One region of the Streptomyces sp. NPDC052107 genome, then DNA from elsewhere that is predicted to be linked to it. Evidence: riboswitches for the same ligand, from Rfam matches in the RefSeq annotation. Region 1 holds a riboswitch; each other region holds the start of a gene.

What was found. Region 1 has a riboswitch for thiamine pyrophosphate ahead of AB0M27_RS06585 (thiamine ABC transporter substrate-binding protein). Riboswitches for the same ligand answer to the same signal wherever they lie in the genome.
Region 2: it holds a riboswitch for thiamine pyrophosphate, as region 1 does, so the genes downstream of both, thiO (glycine oxidase ThiO) here and AB0M27_RS06585 (thiamine ABC transporter substrate-binding protein) in region 1, are expected to answer to the same signal.
Region 3: it holds a riboswitch for thiamine pyrophosphate, as region 1 does, so the genes downstream of both, thiC (phosphomethylpyrimidine synthase ThiC) here and AB0M27_RS06585 (thiamine ABC transporter substrate-binding protein) in region 1, are expected to answer to the same signal.

Annotation. Positions count from the first base shown of each region.
Region 1 covers NZ_JBFAWG010000004.1:233,648-243,380, reverse strand. The annotation lists gene AB0M27_RS06600 (maleylpyruvate isomerase family mycothiol-dependent enzyme) at 1-250, opposite strand, end outside; gene AB0M27_RS06595 (ABC transporter ATP-binding protein) at 276-1,295, opposite strand; gene AB0M27_RS06590 (iron ABC transporter permease) at 1,296-2,897, opposite strand; gene AB0M27_RS06585 (thiamine ABC transporter substrate-binding protein) at 2,945-4,018, opposite strand; TPP riboswitch at 4,105-4,213, opposite strand; gene rlmN (23S rRNA (adenine(2503)-C(2))-methyltransferase RlmN) at 4,237-5,343, opposite strand; gene AB0M27_RS06575 (hypothetical protein) at 5,469-5,624, opposite strand; gene AB0M27_RS06570 (YceI family protein) at 7,136-7,795, shown strand; gene AB0M27_RS06565 (SRPBCC family protein) at 7,807-8,253, opposite strand; gene AB0M27_RS06560 (phosphatidate cytidylyltransferase) at 8,404-9,582, opposite strand; gene frr (ribosome recycling factor) at 9,582-9,733, opposite strand, start outside.
Region 2 covers NZ_JBFAWG010000001.1:229,122-238,854, reverse strand. The annotation lists gene AB0M27_RS01100 (YhgE/Pip domain-containing protein) at 1-365, shown strand, start outside; gene AB0M27_RS01095 (TetR/AcrR family transcriptional regulator) at 413-1,042, shown strand; gene AB0M27_RS01090 (NAD(P)/FAD-dependent oxidoreductase) at 1,414-2,925, shown strand; gene AB0M27_RS01085 (hypothetical protein) at 2,956-3,903, opposite strand; gene metF (methylenetetrahydrofolate reductase [NAD(P)H]) at 3,960-4,883, opposite strand; gene thiE (thiamine phosphate synthase) at 5,030-5,677, opposite strand; gene AB0M27_RS01070 (Rv2175c family DNA-binding protein) at 5,771-6,136, opposite strand; gene AB0M27_RS01065 (FAD-dependent oxidoreductase) at 6,201-7,433, opposite strand; gene AB0M27_RS01060 (hypothetical protein) at 7,466-7,816, opposite strand; TPP riboswitch at 7,870-7,981, shown strand; gene thiO (glycine oxidase ThiO) at 7,979-9,142, shown strand; gene thiS (sulfur carrier protein ThiS) at 9,145-9,345, shown strand; gene AB0M27_RS01045 (thiazole synthase) at 9,349-9,733, shown strand, end outside.
Region 3 covers NZ_JBFAWG010000008.1:114,695-124,427, forward strand. The annotation lists gene AB0M27_RS11430 (IclR family transcriptional regulator C-terminal domain-containing protein) at 1-131, shown strand, start outside; gene AB0M27_RS11435 (SsgA family sporulation/cell division regulator) at 232-669, shown strand; gene AB0M27_RS11440 (YibE/F family protein) at 879-2,327, opposite strand; TPP riboswitch at 2,400-2,576, shown strand; gene thiC (phosphomethylpyrimidine synthase ThiC) at 2,569-4,353, shown strand; gene AB0M27_RS11450 (hypothetical protein) at 4,651-5,514, opposite strand; gene AB0M27_RS11455 (metallophosphoesterase family protein) at 5,695-6,774, opposite strand; gene AB0M27_RS11460 (LacI family DNA-binding transcriptional regulator) at 7,055-8,167, opposite strand; gene hisC (histidinol-phosphate transaminase) at 8,592-9,671, shown strand; gene AB0M27_RS11470 (cyclophilin-like fold protein) at 9,686-9,733, opposite strand, start outside.

The DNA of each region.
Region 1 (9,733 bases):
CCCCCTCGGCGTCCGGTCCCGCGCCGAGCGGTACCTGCTCGTGCGGGACCATCTCCTGGGCCCGCGTCCCCACGAGCGTGGCCACCCAGCGCAGGGCGCCGCCCATGTGCCGTACCAGCCGTTCCAGCGTCCACTCCGGGCAGGTCGGCACGGTGGCCGTCAGATCGGCGCCGGAGGTCAGCAGGGCCCGGAACCGGCCCACCTGGTCGGCGATTTCGTCGCAGTAGCGCTCATGCGCGAGCAAGGTCATGAGCCTCACCCTAGGGGCGCGCCGATCAGTCGAGCACGACGATTTCGGCCGCGTCGAACTCCACGCCCACCCCGTCCCCGACCTCGGGCGCGTCCCGCAGCGCGCAGGCCGCCTCCAGGCGCGGCCCGTCCGCCGGCTGGAGGTGGACGGCCACATGGGTGCCCTTGAAGGTGCGCGCGGTCACCGTGCAGGGCAGGCCGGTGTCGGCCGCCACGAGCCGCACCCCGGCGGGCCGGACGAGGAGCGTGCGGCTGCCCTGCGGGGAGCCGTCGGGGACCGGCAGCTTGCCCCAGGGGCTGTCGGCGGCCGTGCCGGCGACGGTCGCCGGGACCACGTTGTCGAAGCCGAGGAAGCGGGCCACGAACGCGTCGGCGGGCCGCTGCCACACCTCAAGAGGCGTGCCGGACTGGGCGATCCGTCCGTCCCGCATCACCACCACCCGGTCGGCCAGCGCGAACGCCTCGCCCTGGTCGTGGGTCACGGCGAGCACGGTCGTACCCAACCGGCGGAAGAGTTCGCGGAGTTCGACCACCAGTCGTTCGCGCAGGGAGCGGTCGAGCTGGCCGAGCGGTTCGTCGAGCATGAGCAGCCGGGGCCGGGGAGCCAGCGCCCGGGCGAGGGCCACGCGCTGCTGCTCACCGCCGGACAGGGAGGCCACGGCCCGCCGGGCGGCCCCGGGCAGCCCGACCAGGTCCAGCAACTGCCCGACCTCGGCGTCCCGTTCGCCCTTGGCGACGCCGTGCATGCGCAGTCCGAACGCCACGTTCGCGCCGACGTCCCGCTGCGGGAAGAGCTGGTGGTCCTGGAACATCAGGCCGACGCCCCGCCGGTGCGCGCGCACGCCCGCATGGTCGCGGCCGTCGAGCAACACCCGTCCGCCGGAGAGGGGCTGGAGCCCGGCGACCGCCCGCAGCAGGGTCGACTTCCCGCTGCCGCTGGGGCCCAGCACACACACCACCTCGTGCTCGGCGACGTCGAGATCGACCGCGTCGAGCACGGCCCGCCCGCCGAAGCGCACGGTCGCGGCATCGAGGCTCAGCAGCATCTAGAACTCCCCCGTCCGGTCGGTGCGCAGCCGCTCCAGGAACAGCAGCGCGGCGGCGCACACCACCATCAGAATGGTCGAAAGGGCCATCGCCTGGCCGTAGTTGAGGTCTCCGGGGCGGCTGAGCAGCCGGGCCACGGCGACCGGGAGCGTCGGGTTGTCGGGCCGGGCGATGAACACGGTCGCCCCGAACTCGCCGAGCGAGACGGCGAAGGCGAACCCGGCCGCGACCAGCAGCGCCCGCCGCACCAGCGGCAGGTCCACCTCCCGCCACACCCGCCAGGGCGAGGCCCCGAGCACGGCGGCGGCCTCCCGGAGGCGTACGTCCACCGCGCGCAGCACGGGCAGCATGGTCCGTACGACGAAGGGGGCGCCGACCAGCGCCTGCGCGAGCGGGACGAGGATCCAGGACTGTCTGAGGTCCAGCGGCGGCTTGTCGAGGGCGATCAGGAAGCCGAAGCCGACGGTCACGGCGGAGACGCCGAGCGGCAGCATCAGCAGCGCGTCGAAGCCCCGGACCAGGCGGCCGGCGTCCCGGCGGGCCAGCGCGGCGGCCGCGAGACCTCCGATCACCACGGCGACGGCGGTGGCGGCGACGGCGTACTGCAGCGAGGTCCACACCGCGTGCGCGGGCGCCACCAGGAACGTACCGCCGTCGGGGTTCGTCAGCGCCCGGTAGTAGCCGAGGCCCGGCGCGTCCAGGGAGCGGCGGACCAGCACGGCGAGGGGCAGGACGAGAAGCAGCGCGATGGTGACGAGGACACCGGCGAGCAGGGCCCACTGACCGGCGCCGCGCGGGCGGCGGGCGGCCGTCTTCGGGTCGACGAGCCGCAGAGCGGTCTCCCGGCGCCGTACCGTCCAGGCGTGCACGGCGAGGATCAAGCCGACCGCGACGAACTGGACGAGGGTGAGGACGGCGGCCGCGGAAAGGTCGAAGACCTCGGACGTCTGTCGGTAGATCTCCACTTCGAGGGTGGAGAAGGTGGGGCCGCCGAGGATCTGCACGATGCCGAAGGAGGTGAAGGTGAACAGGAACACCATCAACGCGGCGGCGGCCACCGCGGGTGCGAGCGCCGGGAGGGTGACCCTCCGCCAGGCGCCGAGCGGAGACGCGCCCAGCATCCGGGCGGCCTCCTCCTGCCGGGGGTCGAGCTGGGACCACAGCCCGCCCACGGTCCGTACGACGACCGCGTAGTTGAAGAAGACGTGGGCCAGCAGGATCGCCCACACCGTGGTGTCCAGCCGTACGCCCCACAGGTCGTCGAGCAGCCCGCCGTGCCCGACGAGGGCGAGGAACGCGCTGCCGGCGACGACGGTCGGCAGCACGAACGGGACGGTGACGACCGCTCGCAGCACCTGCTTGCCCGGGAAGTCGAGACGGGCGAAGACGTACCCGGCGGGCAGCGCGAGCAGCAGGGTGAGCCCGGTGGAGGCGAGCGCCTGCCATGTGGTGAACCACAGCACGTGCCGGATGTCCGGCCGCGTGACCACGTCCGCGGTCCGCCCCAACTGCCAGGCGCCGTCCACCTTCAGCCCGCGCGCGACGATCGCGGCCACGGGCCAGGCGAAGAACAGCGCGAAGAACGCGACGGGCAGGGCCATCAGCCCGAACCGCGCCGCGCTCCCGCGCCGGTCCCTCGTGTCGGGGGCTACTTCAGTACGAGCGAGGTCCACGACTTGACCCACTGGTCACGGTTGGCGGCGATCTTGCCGGGAGCCATGGTCTCGGGGTGCTCGGCGGCCTTGCCGTACTCGGTGAACTCGGCGGGAACCTTCGCGCCCTCGACCACCGGGTAGACGAACATGTTCAGCGGCATGTCCTCCTGGAACTCCTTGGAGACCAGGAAGTCGATGAACGCCTTGGCGCCCTTGGGGTTCTGGGCGTTGCTGAGCAGCCCGGCGAACTCGATCTGCCGGAAGCAGGTGCCGTACGACACCCCGGTCGGAGCGGTGCTGGGCCGCTTCTTGGCGTAGATGACCTCGGCGGGCGGGGAGGAGGCGTACGAGACAACGAGCGGCCGGTCACCGCCGGCCTTCTTGCCCTCCGACGAACCCGAGAACTCCTGGTAGTACGCCTGCTCCCAGCCGTCGACGACCTTGACGCCGTTGGCCTTGAGCTTCTTCCAGTAGTCCTGCCAGCCGTCGTCTCCGAACTGGGCCGCGCTGCCGAGCAGGAAGCCGAGGCCCGGCGAGGAGGTGGCGGCGTTCTCGGTGACGAGGAGGTTCTTGTACTCGGGCTTGGCGAGGTCGGCGAAGGACTGCGGCGGGGTCAGCTGGTGCTTGCTGAAGTAGGCCTTGTCGTAATTGACGCAGATGTCGCCGTAGTCGACGGGCGTGACCCGGTGCTTGTCCTGGTCGAGCTGGTAGGCGGCGCCGGCCTTGTCGAGGCCCTTGGCGGTGTACGGCTGGAAGAGGCCGTTGTCGAGGGCACGGGACAGCAGGGTGTTGTCGACGCCGAAGAAGACGTCGCCCTGCGGGTTGTCCTTGGTCAGGATCGCCTTGTTGACGGCCTGCCCGGCGTCGCCGTCCTGCAGATTGCGGACCTTGTACCCGGTCCGCTGCTCGAAGTCCTTCAGCACGTTCTTCGAGATACGCCACGAGTCGTGGCTGACCAGGGTGACGGTCTTGGAGTCCGCGGACGACTTCGTGTCGGTCGAACCGCACGCGGACAGGCCGATCAGGCCGAGCCCGACCGCCACGGCCACGAAGGTCTTGTTGTGCACTGGATGTCCTCCTGGGGGTTGGCCAGGAAGAGACGCGGCCCTGCCCGGGCCTTGTGTGTGGAAAGGACCCGGGCAGGGCGCAACAGCTTGAGTGATGACCGAACTTCCTACCCAGAATGACCTGGGCGAGGTTCAGAGGGTCTGCGGCCCTGTCCGCCGCACTCTCAGCGCTGTGGCGCTCCCCTGTCGGAATATGAAGATATGTGGACCCGGCCAGATTACCGCTCGGTGGCAGCGAGCTGACCACAGGCTCCGTCGATCTCCTGGCCACGGGTGTCCCGGATGGTGACGGGCACGCCGTGGGCGGCGATGGCCTCGACGAACGCCTTCTCGTCCTCGGGCCGCGAGGCGGTCCACTTCGACCCCGGCGTCGGGTTCAGCGGAATGAGATTGACGTGCACGGGCTTGCCCTTGAGCAGCCGGCCCAGCCGGTCGCCGCGCCACGCCTGGTCGTTGATGTCCCGGATCAGCGCGTACTCGATGGACAGCCGGCGCCCGCTCTTCTCGACGTACTCGAACCCGGCGTCCAGCACCTCGCGCACCTTCCAGCGCGTGTTCACGGGGACGAGGGTGTCGCGCAGCTCGTCGTCGGGGGCGTGCAGGGAGATCGCGAGCCGGCACTTGAAGCCCTCGTCGGCCAACCGGTGGATGGCCGGCACGAGCCCGACGGTGGACACGGTGATCCCGCGCTGCGACAACCCCAGCCCGTCCGGAGCCGGATCGGTCAGCGCCCGAATGGCACCCACGACACGCTTGTAGTTGGCGAGCGGCTCGCCCATGCCCATGAAGACGATGTTGGAGAGCCGAGCGGGCCCGCCGGGCACCTCTCCGTCCCGCAGCGCCCGCATCCCGTCCACGATCTGATGGACGATCTCGGCTGTGGACAGATTCCGGTCGAGCCCCGCCTGCCCGGTCGCACAGAACGGGCAGTTCATCCCGCAGCCCGCCTGCGAGCTGATGCACATGGTGACCCGGTCCGGGTACCGCATCAGCACGGACTCCACGAGGGTCCCGTCGAACAGCCGCCACAGCGTCTTGCGGGTGGTCCCCTCGTCGGTCGACAGATGCCGCACGACGGTCATCAGCTCGGGGAACAGCGCTTCCTGGAGCTTGGCACGCGATCCGGCGGGGATGTCGGTCCACTGCTCCGGGTCGTGCGCGTACCGCGCGAAGTAGTGCTGCGAGAGCTGCTTGGCGCGGAACGGCTTCTCCCCGGCCTCGGCCACCGCGTCCTTGCGCTCGGTGGGCGTGAGATCGGCAAGATGCCGCGGCGGCTTCTGAGCTCCGCGCGGGGCGACGAAAGTGAGTTCTCCGGGCTTAGGCATGGCGTTACCAGTGTCGCAGATCCAAATGGGTGACCTGCGGCTGCGGCTCGCTACGTCAGTCGTCAGTAGGCGTCACCGGTCGCTGCTGAGCGGCTTCGGGCGGCCCAGGGACGGCCCAGGGGCGATCACTCGTCGGCTGCCCGCCACTCGTCGAGCCGGACCCTGACCTGGTGGTTGTAGGCGTGCCTGAGGCCCTCACCACTGACGAAGGCGCCGAGGGCCGGGAGGTCCATTCCCCGCGGCATGGACGTGATCTCCGCCAGCGCCATGGCGTTCGGCACGCGATCTATACGTATGAGGATTCCGATGGGCCCCGCGACCGATGACTTCGCCAGTGATCCGCGTCCCCACAGGCAGGGCCGCGACAGTTGCCGCCCAGCTCTCCCGCACCACGTCGACGGCCGGCACCTCGGGACCGCCCGCAGCAGGCGGCCGAGTGCGGTCACCGTCCGCGCTCGTTGCACGAGCAGCCCACCTCAGGGAAACCAGGCGGGCGGCTTCGCGGGCTCAGCACAGCCGTCGCACGGCGACCCGGCCCGTGCGACGGCTCCGAGGGCAAAGCAGTCCCCGGTAGTGCTGCGCGTGTCCTGGAGCTTCAGTCGTCACTGTCATTCCGGTATCGCGCCGGCTTGCCGGGGGCCTGAACCACATCCTGTCCAAGTCGCTCCGTCGACTAGACGTCCTCATCGACTTTGTAACTCTTTCGGTGTTATGGCCTATTAATCACAATGCACCGGATATGGCCCTAGTCAATAGGACTTAGGTAAATTTTTAAGGATTCGGCGGGTGTGTGACTCCCTCTCGGTTCCGGCGCATGCCCTACCCGTCACGTGCCTGCCTCCACGATGACGCCGAAGAATCGAACACATGCTTGAATTTTGCGGTGCGACCGTTCCTCGACGACCTCGCCCAAGCACGGTAGGAGTGACGCGCCACCTACCGGCAGCTCGCCACGCGGCCCGGCCGGACCGAGCTGCGAGGGCGTCTGTGCCAGCTGTCGGGCACGACTGCTCTTCCCGCCTGATGCACCGCGGCTCCGGGCGATCCTCGCCTTCCTCGAAAAGCAGATCGCCGAGAGCGAGACTGTCGGCATCTCCCCGCGCCTCCAGCGCGACACCGTACGGGAGGCACTGACCCGCGCCGAAGACCGGTCGGCGCCCACTGGCGCCCGTCCGACCGAACCTGTCCGTCGCTCGGCCGCACTGCACTGCGAGCTTCCCGGTCGGGACGACGGTCCACTTCAGCGCTACAGCTGACGCGGGTTCTTACGTCAACTTCCCCCCCGACCCGAATCCCGTGACCATACGGACCGGCCACAACTACACGGGGGTTGTGTTCTGTCCGAACGACGGCCTCTGTTCCGCAGGCTAGTCGCCCGTCGCTGTTCGGTGTGTGACCGCGCCACCCCGCCCCCTGAAGTGGCCTGGGTGCCCTGCCACGTTGGGCACTCGGGCCAGATTTCGAGCAGGGGCAGACTCGTTACGGGGGTGGACGAGCCTCCCCCCGCGTATCGGCGCCCGCGCGCCTCCCCCGGAGTGGCAAGCGCCATGACCCCGCCCGGGGTCACTGTCTTCAGCGGCCCGTGTGGCCGGGGTGTCACGGGTGACGGCCGAAGGTTGCGGGATCAACCCCCTTGTAAAGGCCCGCAACACAGTGTTCCTGGAGATCCCCCTCGAAGGCTATGGGCACGGGACGGTCGCCGTTGCTGCGCCCTGTGAAGTTCTGCCGGGGAACGGTCGGGTTTCCTGATCGGCCCTTGTCCGGCTCCCTGCCCTGCCGTAACCACGAGTCCATGAACCTTTTCGGCCGCAACTCCTTCCACCGGCGCGCGCAGCAGTCCGCCGCGCCCGTGGCGACCGCCGTCCCGGCGGCCGGTGCCACCGCCACCGCCGTTCTGCCCGATCCCGAGCTGGCGGGCCTCACCGGCGAGTGGCTGATCGATCCCGCGCACAGCAGGATCGGGTTCTCCGTGCGGCATGCGATGGTGACGACGGTGCGGGGCGCGTTCACCGAGTACGAGAGCCGTCTGTACTTCGACGGCCGTGAGCCGACCCGCTCCCGGGCCGACATCGTGCTGTACACGGCCAGCGTCGACACGGGTGTCGAGCAGCGCAACGCGCACGTGATCGGCCGGCAGTTCCTGGACGCCGGGGCGCACCCGCGGATGACCTTCACGAGCACGGCCGTGCGGCTGGCGGGCCAGGACGTCTACCGCATGACCGGCGACCTCACGATCAAGGACACCACCCGTCCCGTCGATCTGGAGCTCACCTACATCGGTCACGTCATCGACGCGTTCGGTGACGAGCGGGTCGGTTTCGACGGCACCACCACCATCAACCGCTCCGACTGGGGGCTGTCCTACGACGCGCGGCTGGCCCAGGGCGGGGCCATGGTGAGCGAGAAGGTCCGCCTGCAGTTCGACATCGCCGCCATCCGGGCCACCGCCTGAGGAGCTTCCGGCTAGCCGGCGGCGTGCTCCAGCCGCTCCTTGAGCAGCCGCTCGTTCTCCGGGAGTTCCCTGCGGACCTGGGGGCGTACGACGAGCGGGATCAGCACCCTGCCGACGCCGCGGCCCTCGAAGTCCAGGTCCATGGTCACGCGCGTACGGCCGTCGGGGAGCGGGACGACCTCGCCGTGGACCCGGCCCCGGACCGGACCGTCGATGCCCTGCATGCTCCACGAGCGCGGCGGTTCGAACTCGGTGACCCGCATGGTCAGCGGCACGTCGCGGCGGCCGACGTGGCGGGTGATCCGGAGCCGGGACCCGAGTCCGAAGGGGCTGTCGTCGAGTTGCTCGACCGACACCGCGCTCTTCTGCCATTCCGGCAGGTGGGACGGGTCGCTGAGGTACGCCCACACGTCACCGGGACTCCGGTCGACGTCGATCTCCTCATGGAAGGCGGACATCACGACCTCCTTTCCCGGACAGAGGGCTCGTCTCCAGATCGTCCCACCTCAAGGGCCGTACGACCAACGTCGACGGGCCCCCGTCCTGCCCGCAGGACGGGGGCCCGGAAGCCGTACGACACGAGGCTCACGCGGAGCCCGACCCGTGGCTCACGCGGAGCCGACGAAGAGCACCAGCAGGAGCCAGACCACCGGGGCCGTCGGGAGGAGCGAGTCGAGGCGGTCCATGATGCCTCCGTGCCCGGGGAGCAAGGTGCCCATGTCCTTGATGCCCAGGTCGCGCTTGATCATGGATTCGCCGAGGTCGCCCAGCGTGGCGCTGGCGGCGACCGCGAGGCCCAGCAGCAGGCCCTGCCACCAGGTGCCGTCGTGGATCAGGAACTGCATGCACAGCGCGCCCGCGACCATCGCGAACAGCACCGCGCCCACCAGGCCCTCGCGGGTCTTGCCAGGGCTGATGCGCGGGGCCAGCTTGTGCTTGCCGAACCGCCAGCCGACCGCGTAGGCGCCGGTGTCACTGACGACCGTCAGGAGGAGAAAGGTGAGGACCCGCCAGGGGCCGTCGGACGCGGTCAGCATCATCGCCACGAACGTGGCCAGGAACGGCACGTAGAACGCCGCGAACACGCCCGCCGTGACGTCCTTGAGATAGCCCTCCGGCGACTCCGTCATGCGCCAGACCAGGGCTGCCAACGCCGTCAACGCCATGGCGACCCAGGCGCCCTCGGCGCCGCGGACGTACCCCGCGACCACCATCGCCGCACCGCCCACCGCGAGCGGCACCAGCGGCGCCTTGATGTCCTTGCGCTCCCGCAGCCGGCTGGTCAGCTCCCACAGGCCGACGACGACCGCGACCGCGATCACCCCGACGAAGACGGCCTTCTCGACGAACAGGGAGGCGACGATCACCACACCGAGCCCGATCCCGACGCCTATGGCTGCGCTCAGGTCACGGCCCGCGCTCTTCTTCTGCGGCGCTGGGGCCGGCTGGTGGGCGTCGGGCATGGGCTCCGGATTCTGGCTCTCGGCCGGGAGGGTGCGGGCCTGAGGGGGCTCAGGGCGGAACTCGTCGTGGAATCCCTGGAACAAGGGGCCGCTCCGGCGAGCGGCCCCCCGGTCGCCATCCTGGTCTCCGCCGTAAGCGTTTCCACCGTACGCGGGGTCCTCGGGCACGATGGGCATGGGGCGAGTCTGCTGCGCCTCAGGCGCATCGTACGCGGGACCCGCCGGGCCGGCCCCCGGGACAGACTGGGACGGCCCGCCCTCGGCGGGTCCCCAATACCCGGCCTGGCCCGCCGCGGGCGGCGCCCCCCAGGAAGAGTCGCTCATCAGACTTCGAGCAGCTCCGCTTCCTTGTGCTTCAGGAGCTCGTCCACCTGGGCGACGTACTTCGCCGTGGTGTCGTCCAGCTCCTTCTCCGCACGGCGGCCCTCGTCCTCGCCGACCTCGCCGTCCTTGATCAGCTTGTCGATGGCGTCCT
Region 2 (9,733 bases), on a different contig from region 1:
TCGGTTTCCTGTGCCTGGTCACGGCCTGCTTCGCGGCGCTCGTGCAGTGGCTGAACGCCCGCTTCGGCGCGGCGGGCCGGATCCTGGTGCTCGCGCTGCTGATGCTCCAGCTGACCTCGGCGGGCGGCACCTACCCCGTGCAGACCAGCCCCGGCTTCTTCACCGCGATCCACCCGTTCCTGCCGATGAGCTACATCGTGGAGGCGCTGCGCCGGCTGATCACCGGCGGCGGGCTCGGTCCGGTCTGGCAGGCGTGCGGTGTGCTGGCCGCGTTCACCGCGGGCGCGCTCGCGCTGACCGCCCTCGCGGCCCGCCGCCGCCAGGTGTGGACGCTCGACCGGCTGCACCCGGAACTGAGCCTGTGAACCGGGGGGAGGCCCCGCACGCGCGCGTACCTGTGAGAATCAGGGCCATGGAAAGCAGCAGCGCCAGGTCCGGCGGCAGCACGCGCCGCGAGGCCACCCGGCAGAAGCTCTACGAGGCGGCCGTCACGCTCATCGCCGAGCAGGGCTTCTCCGCGACCACGGTGGACGAGATCGCGGAGCGGGCCGGGGTCGCGAAGGGCACGGTCTACTACAACTTCGCGAGCAAGTCGGTCCTCTTCGAGGAGCTGCTGCGGCACGGGGTGGGCCTGCTCACCGCCTCGCTGAAGGAGGCGGCGGAGCAGACCGCGCGGGCGGGCGGCGGCAAGGTGGACGCGCTGGACGCGATGATCCGCGCGGGCCTGGTCTTCATCGACCGCTATCCGGCCTTCACCCAGCTGTACGTGGCCGAGCTGTGGCGCACCAACCGGGCCTGGCAGTCCACGCTGATGGTGGTCCGGCAGGAGGCCGTCGCGGTGGTCGAGGGTGTGCTGCGCGAGGGCGTGGCGGCCGGCGAGTTCAGCGACGAGATCGACATCCAGCTGACGGCGGCCGCGCTGGTCGGCATGGTCCTGGTGGCCGCGCTGGACTGGAAGTCCTTCCAGCCGGAGCGCTCCCTGGACGACGTCCACGCGGCGCTCTCCCGGCTGCTCCAGGGACGCGTGAGCGGAAAGGGCTGAGCCCATGGGGAGGGCGCCGGCCCGCTGCCGGACCGGCGCCTCCCGTTCCCCCGTACTCCCCCTGTGGTCCCCCGTGGGTGGTCGTCCCCGGGTCCCCCGGCTCGCTTCCGCCGACGGATCGGCGGAAGGAGCGGCCGGTGGCGGGCACCGTTCCGCCGCCCCGTGTCGGCGGTGCCGGGCCGCGCCCCCTTGCCGTGTCTCCACTGTCCCGTTCACACAGGTCGCGGCCCATCCGCGCGCGTACTCATCTCGCAACCTAGGTACGGATACTCAGGCCTGCGCACGCGTGCCCACGCTTCCGGGCCGGCCCGGCGGGCGGCTCCGGCCTCCCGCGGGCCGGATTGTCAGTGGCGGTCGATAAAGTCGCACGCATGGCACGGATTGCGGTGATCGGCGCCGGGATGGGCGCGATGGCGGCCGCCGCCCGGCTGGCCGTCGCGGGCCACCGGGTGGTGGTGTACGAGCGCACGGACACGTACGGCGGTGCGGTGCGCCGCTTCGAGCGGGACGGGTTCGGCTTCGACACCGGCCCGGGCCTGCTGACGCTCCCCGCCGTGTACCGCGATCTGTTCGTCAAGACCGGCAAGGAGCCGCTGGAGGACTGCGTCGAGCTGGTCCAGGTCGATCCGTCCTCGCGGCACCTCTTCGCGGACGGCACCGAGGTGTCGCTGCCGAACGCCTCGCGCGCGGGCGTGGTCGCGGCCCTGGACGAGGCGCTGGGCGGGGGCGCGGGCGAACGCTGGGGCGCGTTCCTGGTGCGGGCCCGGGAGGCCTGGGACCGCACCCGCAGGCCACTGCTGGAGGAGCCGCTGTGGCCCAACTGGCAGGTGCTGGCCGAGAAGGAGCCGTATCCGGCCGTCCCGCACAAGCGGCTGCTGCGCACGCGGCGCGCGCGCACGCTGTCCGAGATCGGCACCCTGGAGCTGCGCGACGAGCGCCTCGCGGCCCTGCTGGAGAGTTCCGTGCTCGCCCACGGCCTCGATCCACGGACCGCTCCGGCGAGCGCGGCCGTCCTGCCCTACATGGAGCACGCCTTCGGCACCTGGTATGTGCGCGGCGGAATCCGGGAGTTGGCGCGCGCGGTGTACGAGCGCTGTGTGAAGCGGCGGGTGGAGTTCGTCTTCGGCGCGGAGGTCACCCGAGTCCTGGAGAAGGACGGCCGGGCGGTGGGCGTGGAGTTGAGAGGCGGCGAGGCCGCCGAGGCGGACCACGTCGTGGCGGACGTGGACCCGGCGCGGCTGAAGACGCTGACGGAGCATCCGCTGGACGGGGACGGGGACGTACGGACCGATCCCTTCAGCCCCCGGCCTGGGCGGTTCACCGTGCTGCTGGCCCTGCGCGGCGGACGCGAGCCCGGTGCCGCGCACCGCACGGTCGTCCACGCGCCGGCCCCGGAGTCCGAGCTGGACTTCCTGGCCTCTCCGGGCGGGGACCAGCCCCCGCGTCCCACGGTGACCGTGCTGCGCCCCGGCGACCCGGCGCTCGGACCGGACGACGGGCACGAGTCCGTGGTGCTGTCCGCGGTCGTGCCGACCGAGGCCGACTGGGACCGGGAGGGCACGGTCCGGAGGTACACGGAGCATCTCCTCGCAGCCGCCGAGGCCGCGACACCGGGGCTGCGGGATCGCGTCCTGTGGCAGGAGGTGCGCACTCCCGGGCACACCGACGAGGAGACGGGCGCCTTCCTCGGCGCGGTGCCCGCCCCCGCCCTCGCCGCCGGCCAGGGGCGTTTCCTGCATCCGGCGAACACCACACGGCTGCCCGGTCTGTACCGGGTCGGCGGCTGGTCCCACCCCGGCGGCGGCCTGCCGCACGCGGGTATGTCGGGCGCGCTGGTGGCGGGGCTGATCGTGGAGGGCCCCGAGTTCCGCGGCTCCCAGTGAGCCGGGCCGGGCCTCACAAACGGTACGGCCTCAGAAGCGGTACTGCTCGTCGTACCCGGCACCGGGCTGCTGCTGGGCCTGCTGGTGCCCCTGGTTCTGGTACGGGTACGCCTGCTCCGGCGGAAGTTCGCCGCCGTAGGTCTCGTCGGTGCGCTGCTGCGGCACCCACACCCCGCCCGCCGGGGTCTCGCCGTAGCCGCCGCCGTACGGCGCCTGGGCGTAGCCCTGCTGGTCGTACTGCCCCGAGTAGCCGGTGTCGTACGAGGCGCCGCCGTAGGACTGGCTGCCGATGTACGGGTCGGAGTAGTTGGCGTAGCCCTGCTGGTCGCCGTTGTAGTAGCCGTACCCCTGCTGGGCGTAGCCCGAGTAGTCGTAGGCGTAGTTCTGCTGCTCGGTGCCCTGGGTCTGGGCGGCGGCCGCGTAGGCGGTGTCGCCGTAGACGCCGTAGGAGCCGGTGTCCTCGGGGAGGGGCTGCGGCTCGTAGACGGTGGTGGTCTCGGCCGCGGTGGGCTCCGTGGCCGGCCGGCCGCCCGGGGCGAAGACGTCGTCGCGGTCGTAGTCGTCGTAGTCGCCGTGCCCCTGGCCGTAGCCCGCCCGGTCGGCGTCCTGGTCGTCCTGCGGGCCTACCAGCTCGTGGTCGGGGTCGTCGTCCAGCGCCGGGTCGTGCCGGTCGGCCCTGCCGCGGCGGCGCTTGCTGCCGCCTCCGGCCTCGGCCTCGGCGTCGGGGCGCTTGACCGCCCAGCCGGCGGCGAAGCCGCGGCGGAACGACAGCGTGACATAGGTCTGGCCGATCGCGAAGGCGATGGCGCCGATGCCGATCACGATCACGGACGGCATCAGCACACCGACCACGACCCCGAGGAAGCCGGCGAACGCGAGCAGCCGCCAGCGCAGGCGTGCCTTGTACTGCAGCAGCACCTCGCCCAGCAACCACAGTGCGACGATGCCGAACGCGATGTAGAGGACCGTCCAGCCCATGTACGCCCCTCTCCCAGTGGCCGCTACGCAGTGTGTCGTATCACCGTGCGGCCGGTCTAGGCCTGCGGGGGGTGGTGCAGGCCCAGGTTCTCGTAGATTTCCAGGGTCGCCGTGGAGTTGTTGAGCGTGATGAAGTGCAGTCCGGGCACTCCCTCGGCGAGCAGCCGAGCGCAGAACTCCGTGGCGAAGTCGATACCGATGGAGCGTACCGCCGCCGGATCGTCCTTCGCTGTGAGGATCCGCTCTTTCAGGGCGTCGGGAAACAGCGCGGTGCTGAGCTTGGGCACCCGTTGCAGCATCTTCACGCTGGTGACCGGCAGCACCTCGGGAATGACGGGGGTCTCACAGCCCGCGGCCACCACACCGTCACGCAGCCGTAGATACGACTCCGGGTGGAAGAACATCTGTGTGATGGCGTAGTCCGCGCCCGCACGGCACTTGTCCACGAAGTGGGCGACGTCGGTGTCCCAGTCCGCGGAGCGAGGGTGCATCTCCGGGAAGGCGGCGACCCCCACACAGAAGTCGCCCGACTCCTTGATGAGCCGGACGAGTTCGGCCGCGTACGTCAGTCCCCGGGGGTGCGGCACCCACTCGCCCATCGGGTCGCCGGGCGGGTCGCCCCGCACGGCGAGCATGTTGCGGATCCCGGCGTCCGCATACTGGCCGATGATGTTCCGCAGTTCGGCGATCGAGTGGTCGACCGCGGTGAGGTGGGCGACGGGCGTGAGCGTGGTGTCCACGACGATCTGCTGCGTCTCGCGGACCGTGGTCGTGCGCGTGGAACCGCCGGCGCCGTATGTGACGGAGACGAAGTCGGGGGCGACGGCCTCGACCCTTCTGAGCGCGTTCCACAGGTTCCGCTCGCCCTGGGGGGTCTTCGGCGCGTAGAACTCGAACGAGTACGTCGTCTTGCCGCTGGCGAGCATGTCGCGCACGGTGCGTGCGCGATCAGTCCTGGTGGAGGGGGTTCCGAGGGCCATACCGGCAGGTTAGCCAGGGAGGGGCGGTCCCCCAACCGAAGGACGGAGATTTGCCCTGATTGTCGCTTTCCTGTCCACTCCTTGGACAGAAAGGCGGACAGAAAACCGGACAGAAACGCGGTCGGAAGAGCCGACAAGCCGTGTCGCTAGCCCTGCCGCAGCCGCTTCGCGAACTCCGCCGCGGCCGCTCCCGGGTCGTCGGCCTCGGTGATCGCGCGCACCACGACCACCCGGCGGCCGCCCGCGTCCAGCACCTGGTCGAGGTTGGCGAGGTCGATCCCGCCGATCGCGAACCAGGGGCGGTCGGTGCCCAGACCGGCCGTGTACCGCACCAGGTCGAGGCCGGGCGCGGGCCGGCCCGGCTTGGTGGGGGTGGGCCAGCAGGGGCCGGTGCAGAAGTAGTCCACGCCCTCCTGCGCGGCGGCCGCGGCGGCCTCGGACTCGGCGTGCGTGGAGCGGCCGATCAGCACCTCGTCACCGAGGACGGCACGGGCCGCAGGGACCGGCAGGTCGCCCTGGCCGAGGTGGAGCACGTCGGCGCGGGCGGCGTGGGCGACGTCCGCGCGGTCGTTCACCGCGAGGAGCTTGCCGTGCCGGGCGCAGGCGTCCGCGAAGACCTCCAGGTGCGCCAGCTCCTCGGCGGCCTCCATGGCCTTGTCGCGCAACTGCACGATGTCGACACCGCCGGCCAGGACCGCGTCCAGGAACTCGGGAAGGTCGCCCTGGCGCTTGCGCGCGTCCGTGCACAGGTACAGGCGGGCGTCGGCGAGCGCGGCGCGTGCGGTGTCGGACATACGTGGGTCCCCCTGGTCGGTGTCCCTGGCGGCTTCGGCGGGTGGCGTACGGGCCAGGACGGCCCGCACGCCACCCCTCATGTGCGATTCGGCTCAGACGGCGAGCGCCTGGGCGCGGCGCTTCACCTCCGTGCCGCGATTCTCGCTCAGAGCCTGCGCGGGGGTGCCGGGCAGGGTCGGGTCGGGGGTGAAGAGCCACTCGATCATCTCTTCGACCGTGAAGCCGTCGTCCCGCAGAAGCGTCAGGGTGCCGGACAGGCCCTTGACGACCTTGTCCCCGTCGATGAAGGCGGCGGGGACGTGCAGTGCGCGGTTCTCACCCCGGCGTACGGCGATGAGCTGGCCCTCCTTGACCAGCTGCCGCACACGCGTCACCTCGACGCCGAGCTGTTCGGCGATGTCGGGGAGGGTGAGCCAGGCGGGGACGAGAGCATCGATCTTTGCTTCAATCTCGGTCACAGGACAAGCCTGCCATCCCCCACTGACAGTCGGAAGTCAGGCAGGTCCGGGCGGGAGGACCCGGCTAGGCGGCCGTGGCGTCCTTCAGGGGCTTCGCCGGGTCCGCCAGGGCCCGCGCGTCCATCCGGCGGCCCGCCTCGATCAGCCGACGGCCCTGCGCCAGATCACGCGGTCGGCCCACCGCCAGCAGGGCCACCAGGCGGTCCTCGCGGAGCCAGCAGACCGTCCAGGCCGGGCCCTCCGGGTCGCCGCGCCAGACCATGCGGTCGGCCGCGGCGTGGTGGCCGACGTACTGCACGAACCGGCCGAACTGCTCGGACCAGAAGTACGGCACCGGGTCGTAGACCGCCGGGGTCTCGCCGAGCACGTTCGCGGCGACCGTGCGCGGGCCCTGCAGGGCGTTGTCCCAGTGGTGGACGAGCAGCCGTTCGCCGTAGCGGGCGGAGGGGAAGGAGGCGCAGTCGCCGACTGCGTACACGTCCTCGACCGAGGTGCGCAGCCGGTCGTCGGCGAGGACGTCCCCGTGCGGGCCCAGCTCCACGCCGGAGACGGCCAGCCAGGCGGTGGCGGGGCGGGCGCCGATGCCGACGACGACGGCGTCCGCGGGCAGCCGGGTGCCGTCGGCGAGCACGACCGCGCCGGGCTCGATGTGATCCACGCGCGCGTGGGTGCGCAGTTCCACACCCGCGTCGGCGTACCAGGCGGCCATGGGCGCCGTGACCTCGGCGGGCAGGGCGCCGGCGAGCGGACGGTCGGCGGCCTCCACGACGGTCACCGCACAGCCGGTCTCGCGGGCGGCCGTGGCGAACTCGGCGCCGATCCAGCCGGCCCCGACGACCACGATCTCGTGCTGCCGGGCGAGCACCGGCTTCAGCCGTTCGGCGTCGTCCAAGGTGCGCAGCAGATGCACGCCGGGCACCCCCTCGGTGCCGGGCAGGGTGATCGGCTCGGCGCCGGTGGCGAGGACCAGGACGTCGTACGGCACCGGGCCCGCCTCGGTGTCCAGCTCGTGTTCGGCGGGGCGCAGGCCCAGCACCTCGCAGCCGAGCCGCAGCTCGACGCCGAGGGACTCGAAGTCCACGTCGAAGGCGGAGTCCTCGGCCTTGCCGAGCAGTACGGCCTTCGACAGGGGCGGCCGGTCGTACGGCTGGTGCGGCTCCGCGCCGATCACGGTGACGGGACCTTTGAAGCCCTGCTCCCGCAGCGCGACCGCGGTCTGCACCCCGGCCATGCCCGCGCCCACCACGACCACGCGCCGCCCCGCCGGCGTGCCCCCTTGCGCTGTCTGCTCGCTCACCCGATCACCATAGACACGTGACAACGCGTCAGTCAGCGGGCGTGCCCGGTGACCTGTTCCACAACGCTCGTACCGGCGCCCGCCTGGGACTCCCACTCCCAGGTCTCCTCCAGCCGCACCCGCCCGTCCGGCAGCTCCACGACCGTGGAGACACAGTGCCCCGAGGAGGTCGTCCCGTCGGTCTTCAGCTGGACATAGCGGAAGTCCAGACGGTCGCCCTCCCGGGTGCCGACCAGATGACCGCGTACGACATCGCCGCCCGCGTACTCGGCCCATATCTCGCCGTCCTCCTCGTGGTACGCGAACCGGGTGCGGGTACCCACCTGACCTGGGGCTTGGTCCGCCAGGGGGGCGAGGATCAGTCCGTCGAGCGACCGGGCCATGGGCAGGGGCTCCCTTACGGGTGACGAGGGGGGCGGGCTAGGGTGGCCACCGTACAAGCACTCGCGGGAGCCCGGACGCACCGGGCTGAGAGGGAGGCTGGCGGCCTCCGACCGTACGAACCTGATCCGGGTCATGCCGGCGAAGGGAGGGGCTGGACGCCCATGTCGTCACGTACGTCCGACGTCCTCGTCACCGGGGGCGGAATCATCGGCCTGGTCACGGCCTGGCGCGCGGCGCAGCGCGGGCTCGCGACCGCCGTGGTGGACCCCGAGCCCGGCGGCGGGGCCGCGCGGGTCGCGGCCGGGATGCTGGCCGCGGTCACCGAACTGCACTACGGCGAGGAGCGGCTGCTCGCCCTGAACCTGGAATCGGCCCGCCGCTACCCGGACTTCACGGCCGAGCTGACCGAGCTGACCGGCCAGGACCTCGGCTACCGCCGCTGCGGCACCCTCGCGGTCGCGCTCGACGCCGACGACCGCGCACATCTGCGTGAACTGCACGCCCTGCAGCAACGCTCCGGCCTGGACTCGGAGTGGCTGTCCGGGCGGGAGTGCCGGCGCCTGGAGCCGATGCTGGCGCCCGGGGTGCGCGGCGGGCTGCGGGTCGAGGGCGACCACCAGATCGACCCGCGGCGGCTGGCGGCGGCCCTGGTGAGCGCATGCGAGCGGGCCGGCGTGGTGTTCCATCGCGCGTGGGCCGAGCGGCTGGACGTCGTACGGGACCGGGCCGCCGGGGTGATCACCGCGGACGGCACCGAGCTGCGCGCCGGGCAGGTGGTGCTCGCGGCAGGAAGCATGAGCGGGCGGCTCACGGGCGTGCCGGAGGCGCTGCTGCCGCCGGTGCGGCCGGTGAAGGGGCAGGTGCTGCGGCTGACGGTGCCGCGCCGGTACGCGCCCTTCCTCAGCCGGACGGTACGGGCCGTGGTCCGCGGCAGCCAGGTCTATCTGGTGCCCCGCGAGAACGGCGAACTGGTCGTCGGCGCGACCAGCGAGGAGCTGGGCTGGGACACGACCGTCACCGCGGGCGGCGTGTACGAGCTGCTGCGCGACGCCCACGAGCTGGTGCCGGGCATCACCGAACTGCCGCTCACCGAGACCCGGGCCGGGCTACGCCCCGGCTCCCCCGACAACGCGCCGCTGCTCGGCCCGTCCGGGCTCGACGGGCTGCTGCTGGCCACCGGGCACTACCGCAACGGCGTGCTGCTCACGCCGGTCACCGGGGATGTGATGGCCGAGGTGCTGGCGAGCGGCCGGCTCCCGGAAGAAGCCCGTCCCTTCACGCCGCAGCGTTTCGGCGCCGCCGTCCTCATGGAGCAGCCCGCATGAGCATCTCGATCTCTGTCAACGGAGAGCGCCGGGAGATCGTTCCGGGTACCGCTCTGGACATCGTCGTACGGTCGCTGGTCTCGGCGCCCTCCGGGGTGGCCGCCGCCGTCAACGAGACCGTCGTCCCGCGCGCGCAGTGGGCGTCCACGGCGCTGGCCGAGGGCGACCGGGTCGAAGTCCTCACCGCGGTCCAGGGAGGCTGAGCCATGGCCGACGATCCCTTGGTCCTCGGGGGTACGACCTTCTCGTCGCGGCTGATCATGGGTACGGGCGGTGCGCCCAGCCTGGAGGTGCTGGAGCGGGCGCTGGTCGCCTCCGGTACGGAGCTGACGACGGTCGCGATGCGGCGGGTGGACCCCTCCGTGCACGGTTCGGTGCTGTCGGTGCTGGAGAGGCTGGGCATCCGGGTGCTGCCGAACACGGCGGGCTGTTTCACCGCGGGCGAGGCCGTGCTGACCGCGCGGCTGGCGCGGGAGGCGCTGGGCACGGATCTGATCAAGCTGGAGGTCATCGCCGACGAGCGGACGCTGCTGCCGGATCCGGTGGAGCTGCTGGAGGCGGCGGAGACGCTGGTCGACGACGGGTTCACGG
Region 3 (9,733 bases), on a different contig from region 1:
GCACCACCGTGGCCACGATGGCCATGTCGCTGCCCGCCCACCAGGCGGACCGGCTGCTGCCCGCGGCGCGTCGGCTGCAGACGGAGATCGGGCGGCATCTGGGAACGCTCGCCTTCTCTATCAGTATCTGAAAACTTACTCCTTGTGATCTCATGTGTACGTTCAGCAAGATTTGACCACGGTTAGAGGGATCAATCCCGGCCAGTCGATGTCCATACGACGGGGTAGACGATGCGCGAGTCCGTACAGGCAGAGGTCATCATGAGCTTTCTCGTGTCGGAGGAGCTCTCCTTCCGCATCCCGGTGGAGTTGCGCTACGAGACCTGCGATCCCTATGCCGTCCGGCTCACCTTCCATCTGCCCGGCGACGCCCCGGTGACCTGGGCGTTCGGACGCGAGCTGCTGATCGACGGCGTCGGCCGGCCGTGCGGGGAAGGGGACGTGCACATCGCTCCCGCCGACTCCGAGTTGCTGGGCGAGGTGCTGATCAGGCTTCAGGTCGGTGGCGACCAGGCCTTGTTCCGTTCCTCCGCGCCGCCGCTCGTGGCCTTCCTGGACCGCACGGACAAGCTTGTGCCGCTCGGTCAGGAGGGCGCGCTGGCCGATTTCGACGCCCATCTGGAAGAGGCATTGGATCGCATCCTGGCCGAGGAGCAGAGCGCCGGCTGAAGCGTTACGGCACGGGGCGCCGGGTGCTCCACCGTGCCGCGTGGGATTGTGCAGGAACGCTTCTGCATGGAGCGTCGAGACTCGGTCACCGCGTCTCGCACCGGCCACGGCGGGCTCGCTGCATCCCCGGGTCGGTTTCAGGCGGGCTCACCGCTTGCTTGAGCCGGCCTCAGGCAGGCCCACTGCCGCTTTCCGTCGGCTCGCCGGCCCTACCGCTTCCGGCGTCGTCCCCGGCCGCCGCGTGCCGGTGCCGGCCGCGTCGCGGCCGGCACCGGTGTGCCCGAGCCGGGGCGGTCGGCCGAGACCACCAGCGCGGCGAGCGCGGTGGTGACCGGCACCGAGGCGACCAGACCGATCGAGCCCACCAGCGTGCGCACGATCTCCTCGGCCACCAGCTCGCTGTTGGCCACGGTCCCGACGCCGCTCTGCGCGATCGAGAACAGCAGCAGCAACGGCAGCGCGGCACCGGCGTAGGCGAGGACGAGGGTGTTGACCACGGAGGCGATGTGGTCGCGGCCGATGCGGATGCCCGCGCGGTACAGCCCGCGCCAGCCCATCGTCGGATTGGCCTCGTGCAGCTCCCAGACCGCCGACGTCTGCGTCACGGTGACGTCGTCCAGAACGCCGAGCGAGCCGATGATGACGCCGGCCAGCAGCAGACCGCTCATGTCGATCGACGGATACAGGCCGTGGATCAGGCCGGTGCTGTCGTCCGTGTTGCCGGTGAGGGCGGCCCAGCCGATGAACTGCGAGCCGAGGACGCCGATCAGCAGCAGCGAGACCAGTGTGCCGAGCACCGCCACCGAGGTGCGTGCGGACAGGCCGTGGCACATGTACAGGGCGAGCAGCATGATGGCGCTCGATCCGACCACCGCCACGAGCAGCGGATTCGAACCCTGGAGGATCGCGGGCAGGATGAACAGGGTCAGCACCAGGAAGCTGGCGGCCAGTGCGACGAGCGCCATCACGCCGCGCAGCCTGCCGACCACCACGACCGCGAGCGCGAAGATTCCCGCGAGCAGCGTCATGGGGAACTTCCGGTTCACGTCGGTCACCGAGTACTGCAGGTCCTTCGGCGCCGAGGGCTCGTAGGCGACCACCACCTTCTCACCCTGGCTGAGCTGTCGGCTCTGGTCCGGCTGCACGATCTCGATGAACGTACGGCCCCTGTCCTTGCCGGTGTCGACCCGGACGGTCGCCTTCTTGCAGCTCCCCTTCGGCTCCTGATCCGCCGGGCTGCCCGCGGCGGTGGAGGTGTCGCCGGTCGGGGTGCCACCGGAGGCGTTCACCGACTTGCAGCTCACCTCGACGACCCTGGTGACCGTGGCCTGCTGGGTCGCCCGGTCGAAGCCGACGCCGCTGCGCTTGTGGGACGGGGCTCCCCCGGGCCAGAGCACGACCAGTCCGACGACGACCGCCACGGTGAACGGGACCAGGACCGCGGCGATGACCTTGCGCAGGTGCCGGGAGACGGGCGCGGCGGGTCCATGGCTGTGGCTGTGACCGCCGCTGTGACCGTGTGGCTGCCCGTGGCCATGACCGCGGCTGTCATCCCGGCTGTCCTCCCGCTCGGGGGTGTGGCCGTCATCGCCCTGCCTCGAGCTCGGTCGGTGGCGCGGCTCGGGAGGCCGATACGGGTACTGTTGCATTCCGGTCACCGCCCGATCATCGCAACAACGGCAGGGGGCCCACTGTTCACCGCGCCACTCATGACGCTAGCGTGGAGGCACCTTTGCACACGCGGGAGCTCGGAGCACCGGGCTGAGAGGGCGCTGACCTCCGTAGGCGCGATGTTTCACGTGGAACAAGCGATGTTCCGCGCGGATGTCGACAGACGGAAACCGCTGCGTCGACCGCCGAACCTGTTACCGGGTAATGCCGGCGTAGGGAGTAGGTCTCATGACCAACAAGGACGCATGCACGCCTGCCTCCGTTGAGGACGAGATGTCCCAGGAGGCCGGGAAGTCCATCGGCTGGCACAAGGCGTACGTCGAGGGTTCGCGCCCCGACCTGCGTGTGCCGGTCCGTCAGGTGCATCTCACCAACGGGCAGTCGGTCACGCTGTACGACACGTCGGGCCCGTACACCGATCCACTCGTCGACACCGATGTCCGCAGGGGCCTGCCGCCGTTGCGGGAGAACTGGATCATCGCCCGCGGGGACACCGAGGAGTACGCGGGCCGCCCCGTTCGTCCCGAGGACGACGGGATCAAGCACACCTCGCCGCGCGGCGGGCTGCGCAACCTGGACGCGGTCTTCCCCGGACGGCCGCGCCAGCCGCGCCGGGGCCGGGCCGGCGAGGCGGTCACGCAGCTCGCATACGCCCGCAGGGGCGAGATCACCCCGGAGATGGAGTACGTGGCCATCCGGGAGAACGTGTCTCCCGAGGTCGTCCGCGAGGAGATCGCGGCGGGCCGGGCGGTGCTGCCGGCCAACGTCAACCACCCGGAGATCGAGCCGATGATCATCGGCAAGCGGTTCCTGGTGAAGGTCAACGCCAACATCGGCAACTCGGCGGTGACCTCCTCCATCGAGGAGGAGGTGGAGAAGATGACCTGGGCGACCCGCTGGGGTGCCGACACGGTCATGGACCTCTCCACCGGCCGCAACATCCACACCACCCGCGAGTGGGTGCTGCGCAACTCCCCTGTCCCCATCGGGACGGTGCCGCTCTACCAGGCCCTGGAGAAGGTCGACGGCAAGGCCGAGGAACTGACCTGGGAGATCTACAAGGACACGGTCATCGAGCAGGCCGAGCAGGGCGTGGACTACATGACCGTCCACGCGGGCGTCCGGCTGCCGTTCGTGCCGCTCACCGCCAACCGCAAGACGGGAATCGTCTCGCGTGGCGGTTCGATCATGGCCGCGTGGTGCCTGGCGCACCACAAGGAGTCGTTCCTGTACGAGAACTTCGAGGAGCTCTGCGAGATCCTCGCCGCCTACGACGTCACGTACTCGCTGGGTGACGGCCTGCGGCCCGGTTCGATCGCGGACGCCAACGACGAGGCGCAATTCGCGGAGTTGAGGACGCTCGGGGAACTCAACCGGATCGCCAGGCGTTTCAACGTACAGACGATGATCGAGGGCCCGGGACACGTCCCGATGCACAAGATCAAGGAGAACATCGACCTTCAGCAGGAGATCTGCGATGAAGCTCCGTTCTATACGCTCGGCCCGCTGACCACGGACATCGCGCCGGCGTACGACCACATCACCTCCGGCATCGGCGCCGCGATGATCGCCTGGTGGGGCACGGCGATGCTCTGCTACGTCACGCCCAAGGAGCACCTGGGCCTGCCCAACCGTGACGACGTCAAGGCCGGCGTCATCACTTACAAGATCGCCGCGCACGCGGCCGACCTCGCCAAGGGGCACCCGGGCGCCCAGGAGTGGGACGACGCACTGTCCGACGCCCGCTTCGAGTTCCGGTGGGAGGACCAGTTCAACCTCGCTCTGGACCCGGACACGGCGCGGGAGTTCCACGACGAGACCCTTCCGGCGGAGCCGGCCAAGACGGCCCACTTCTGCTCGATGTGCGGGCCGAAGTTCTGCTCCATGAAGATCTCCCAGGACATCCGCCGTCAACACGGCGGCAGCCAGGAGGAGATCGAGGAGGGCATGGCCCAGAAGTCGAGGGAGTTCGCGGCGGCGGGTAACCGGGTGTACCTGCCGATCGCGGACTGAGGGCCAGGCGCAAGCGGTCCGCGTTTCCGAGCCGCCGCCCGGCGTCACGTGAGGCGCGGACCCCGCTGGTGTCGCTCAGGGCGTCAGGACGATCTTGCCGGTGGTGCGCTTTGCCGCGATGGTGCGTGTGCCTCGGTGGCTTCGGCCGGCCGTGACCCGCGCCGTTCGAGGTGCTTCGCCATGCGGCCGGGCATGACGCCGACCGGTCGGCCGACCGGGACGGCGGCACACCGGTGGGCCGCCCGGTCGGGCCCACGTCGGTCGGGAGCGCGAGCCGTGTCCGGGCTGCCGGTGGGGCTACTCGGGCTGGTGCTCCGGGCCACCGAAGTCCGGGCTCGTGTAGTCCGGGCTGGTGAAGCTCGGCCGGCCGGACTGGGTGCCGTCGTCGGGACTGCTGAAACCGGGGCGGTCGTACCCCAGGCGGGGCATGCGGCCGCGCGGGGCGGGTGGGGTCGTGCGGTGCAGGGGGGCCGCTGGTCGGGGCTCGGCGAGTGCCTCCGTGAGGAACGGCAGGATGCCGCGCTCCAGCAGGGCGTCCCGCCAGGCCTCTCTGGCGCTGTCCAGTTCCCGGTGCGCCGCGTCCAGCGCCTGGGCCTGTGGCGAGTTGCTGTTGCGCAGGGCGGTGAGGAGCAGTCCGACAGCGGCGAGGAGGATCGTGGCCGCGGTCACCGCGCCGAACACCCACCCCGCGGTCAGCATGGTTTGGGCGAAGGTCTGTCCGGGGCTCAGCGTCTTCAGGATGTATCCGACGAGCAGGAAGATCGCCGCGGCGGTTCCGGAGAGGACGGGAGCCAGTACGGCGATGACCGCGACGGCACCCGCGCCGGTGCTCTCGGTCGCCTCGCCGAAACCGCCGACGAGCCCGGGGACGGCCGAACTCTGGTCCGCGGGAGCGGAGTCACCGGAGGCCGAGGGGGTCATCGCCGGTTGACGCAGTTCCTGGCGGATCTTCACGTAGTGCTGGTATTCGGCCGCGGCGGCGGCCGTTATCAGTGCGGTGGCGTTGAGCGCCATGGTGCGCAGTTGTTCGGGATTGAGCCGCTCTCCGACGGCGGCCAGTTCCGGTCGCTGTGGTGCGGAGCGCAGCGCCTCATCGAGGAGCCGCTCGAATTCCTGGCGGTCCTCGCTCTGCAGGTGCTGCGGAACGCTGTTCATGTGCATCCCCCGATGCTCCGTAGGGCTTGGGGCTCGCACGCCGGCGAGCCGTCGGGCAGAAACGGAGGGGAGCCTGCTACGGATAAGCCGATGGTAGAGCCGTGACGGCACACGGTGACAGGGGGTTGCCGGAAATTGCCCACCGGCCTGCGGGTACTCCGCCGGGGGCGCCTGCTCGCGGAACGGTCAGGTGGCCAGGGGAAGTTGCCGGACCAGTAGCTTTCCGGCCATGGTCACCCCGCCGTCCATCGCGATGGCGAGCCCGTCGGCGTAGACGTGCGGTCCCTCCACGACGGGACCGGTGCCCTCCTCGCCGTCCTCGGAGCCGACCTCGCCGAGGAGATAGGGAATCGGGCTGTGACCGTGAACGATGCGGGTGCCGCCGTACGTATCGAGGAGCGAGCGCACGGCGTCGGCGCCGCCCTCGTAGCGGAAGGAGAAGCGCTTGGTGAACTTGCGGAACAGATCCCAGCACTCGTCCGCGTCGTTGCGGGTGAGAGTCTCGCGGACGGTGTCGTTGACCGCCTCGATGGAGTCGCCGTAGTCGAGGTAGGCGGTGGTGTCCGAGTGCACGAGCAGATAGCCGTCGACCTCCTCGACGGCGTCGAGCCGGGCCATCCACTGCAGATGGTGGTCCTGGAGGCGGTCCATGTCGGTCTTCTGTCCGCCGTTGAGCAGCCAGGCCGCCTGGAAGGTGGCCGTGCCCGCGCCGGAGTTGACGGGGGTGTCGCCGAAGCGCTTGGCGCCGAGCAGCAGCAGCTCGTGGTTGCCCATGAGGGCCTTGCAGTAGCCGCCGGCCGCCGCGGCCTCGGCGGACAGCCGCATCACGAGGTCGATGACGCCGATGCCGTCGGGCCCGCGGTCGGTGAAGTCGCCGAGGAACCACAGCCGGGTGGTGTCGGCGCACCACTGGCCGGAGGCGTCGATCAGTCCCTGCTCCTGCAGTGCGGCCATCAGTTCGTCGAGGTACCCGTGGACGTCTCCGACGACGAACAGCGGTCCCGGCCCGGTCTCGGGCTGCGGGGCCGGGGCCGCGGATGCCGTCTCGACGGGGACCTGGACCGTCTCGGTGCGGTTGATGACCGGGAGGTCGCGCTGGGTGGGTGTGTAGTCGTCGGGGTACGCCGGGTCGGCGGGCGGCGGGGTGTCGCCCGGGTGGGCGGTGCGGACGTACGGTCCGGTCTCGTGGACGTACGCAGGTACCCGGAAGTCGCGCAGCGTCGCCGTCCGCTCCACTTCGGGTCCCTGACCGGCCCCCTGAGTCATCAGACCCCTCCACCATCGCGCCGCATCTGCACCCCTTCGGACTGCCTGGTCGCAGCGGTCCGCGGTGTCGTGGGCCCATCATAGGAATGCGCGTCGCGCCGTGTGATGACCCAGGGGTGGTGAATCGGAACAAGACTCCAGTTCACCGCGGCTTTCGCCCCGTTTGGGCAGGTGTTCGGCCGGCTCTCGACCGGCCGAACCCCCGGCCCCCGGTCGCCGGCCCGCCGAGCCCCCTCTCTCGGCCGGTGCATGCACGGGGTGAGCGCCCCGCTTTCCGGCGCTATCTGCCGTCCGGCGACCGTGGGGGGCTGACCGTCGTGCGCGGCGGGCGCCGCTGCGAGGAGGTGCGCACGATCAGCTCGGTCGGTATCACCTGCTCGACCGGCTGGTCCGACTCCACGCCCTCGATGGCGTCGATGAGGAGCTGGACCACGGCGGTGCCGATACGGCGGGGCTTCAGGGAGAGCGTGGTGATGGGCGGCTCGGTGCTGGCGTACACCATGGACTCGCTGCAGCACACGAGCAGCAGGTCGTCGGGGACACGGAGCCCGTAGCGCCGGGCGGCGGCCAGCAGGTCGGTGCCGTTGGGGTCGAACAGGCCGTAGACCGCGTCGGGCCGGTCGGGGCGGGCGAGCAGCCGGTCGGCGGCCACGGCGCCCGCGCACGGGTCGTGCGCCGGGTAGGCCTCGTAGACCGGGTCCTGGCCCACCCGCTCGCACCAGTGCAGGTAGGCGGTGGTGGACAGGTGGGTGTACGTGTCCGTCGTCGTGCCGGTGAGCAGGCCGATGCGGCGGGCGCCGGCGTCGGCGAGGTGGTCGAGGATGCCGAGGACGGCGGCCTCGTGGTCGTTGTCGACCCAGGCGGTGACCGGCAGCGAGCCGGCCGGCCGGCCGTCGGAGACGACCGGCAGTCCCTGCCGGACGAGCTCGCTGACCACCGGGTCCTGATCGGAGGGGTCGATGACGACCGTGCCGTCCAGGGCGACGTTGGACCACACGTCGTGGCGGGAGGTCGCGGGCAGGATCACGAGGGCGTAGCCGCGGGCGAGCGCGGCCGAGGTGGCGGCCCGTGCCATCTCGGCGAAGTACGCGAACTCCGTGAAGGTGAAAGGTTCATCCCCGTACGTCGTCACGGTCAGGCCGATCAGACCCGACTTGCCGGTACGGAGGGTGCGGGCGGCGGCGGAAGGACGGTATCCCAGCCGGTCGGCGACCTCGCGGACATGGCGCCGGGTGGCATCCGGGAGTCTCCCCTTGCCGTTGAGGGCGTCGGAGACGGTCGTGATGGAGACTCCGGCGGCGGCGGCCACGTCTCTGATGCCCGCCCGGCCCGGCCGGCTGCCTCGACGTGAGGTTTCCGCGCGGCTCACCTGGTGCTTCCCTGCTGCTGTCATGGCGAGCCGATAGTAGGGCTCATGCGGTGGGGTAGTGCGGACGCATATGCACGCATTGACAGGCACGTTTCTGCATGGTCATACAGCGTCAACTGCCTTTGAAAGAGAGGAAGTTGAACGATCCTGCGGCAGGACGTGACGCAGTGACGCGTATGGACCTGCCAAGTGCCCGATGTCTCGAAGAGGTCTCAACTCACCTGCACGGGTGATGCGCGCCACGGCGCGAGCTACCGGCGCATAGATATATGTACGGCGCGCCCCCTGAAACGTACGCCTTCGTACGGTGATGCGCTGGGATGGCGCCGGGGCGGATCTGGTTCACGTTTTGCAGGACCGCCACCTGTACGCACCGGGGCCGAATCCTCATAAGGTGAGGAGTATTGGAAGCCGGCGGCGTCCGCCGGTGGTCGCGAGGAGGACTGCGGTGAGCGAGACGAGCCCCAAGCTGCGCGCCGAGCTGGAGGGTATCCCCACCTACAAGCCTGGCAAGCCCGCCGCGGCCGGCGGGCCGGTTGCCTACAAGCTGTCCTCCAACGAGAACCCGTATCCGCCGCTGCCCGGCGTGATGGAGAGCGTGACGGCGGCCGCCTGCGACTTCAACCGCTATCCGGACATGGCGTGCACCGGGCTGATGGAGGAGCTGTCGGAGCGCTTCGGCGTCCCGGTCTCCCACCTGGCCACCGGCACCGGCTCGGTGGGCGTCGCCCAGCAGCTCCTCCAGGCCACCAGCGGTCCCGGTGACGAGGTGATCTACGCCTGGCGGTCCTTCGAGGCGTACCCGATCATCACGCAGATCAGCGGCGCCCGGTCGGTGCAGGTGCCGCTCACGCCCGGCGATGTGCACGACCTGGACGCGATGGCGGACGCGATCACCGACCGGACGCGCCTGATCTTCGTCTGCAACCCCAACAACCCGACCGGCACGGTGGTGCGGCGGGCCGAGCTGGAGCGGTTCCTCGACCGGGTGCCCGGCGATGTCCTGGTGGTGCTGGACGAGGCCTACCGCGAGTTCATCCGCGACACCGAGGTGCCCGACGGCGTCGAGCTGTACCGGAACCGGCCCAACGTCTGCGTTCTGCGCACGTTCTCCAAGGCCTACGGCCTCGCGGGGCTGCGCGTCGGTTTCGCGATCGCCCATGAGCCGGTCGCGGCGGCGCTGCGCAAGACGGCGGTGCCCTTCGGTGTCAGCCAGCTCGCGCAGGAAGCGGCGATCGCCTCGCTGCGGGCCGAGGACGAGCTGCTCGGACGGGTCGGCTCGCTGGTGTGTGAGCGCGCGCGCGTGGTCGACGCGCTGCGCGCCCAGGGCTGGACGGTGCCGGAGACGCAGGCGAACTTCGTCTGGCTGCGGCTGGGGGAGCGTACGGTCGCGTTCGCTCAGGCCTGTGAGCAGCACGGTGTGGTGATCCGGCCGTTCCCGGGCGAGGGTGTGCGGGTGACGGTCGGGGAGAACGAGGCGAACGACATCTTCCTGAAGGTGGCGGAGGCGTTCCGCAAGGAGCTGTAGCCCTGGCGCGGGCTCTACTTGTCGATCAGTTCCACACGGATGGGGTCGCCATCTCGTACGGT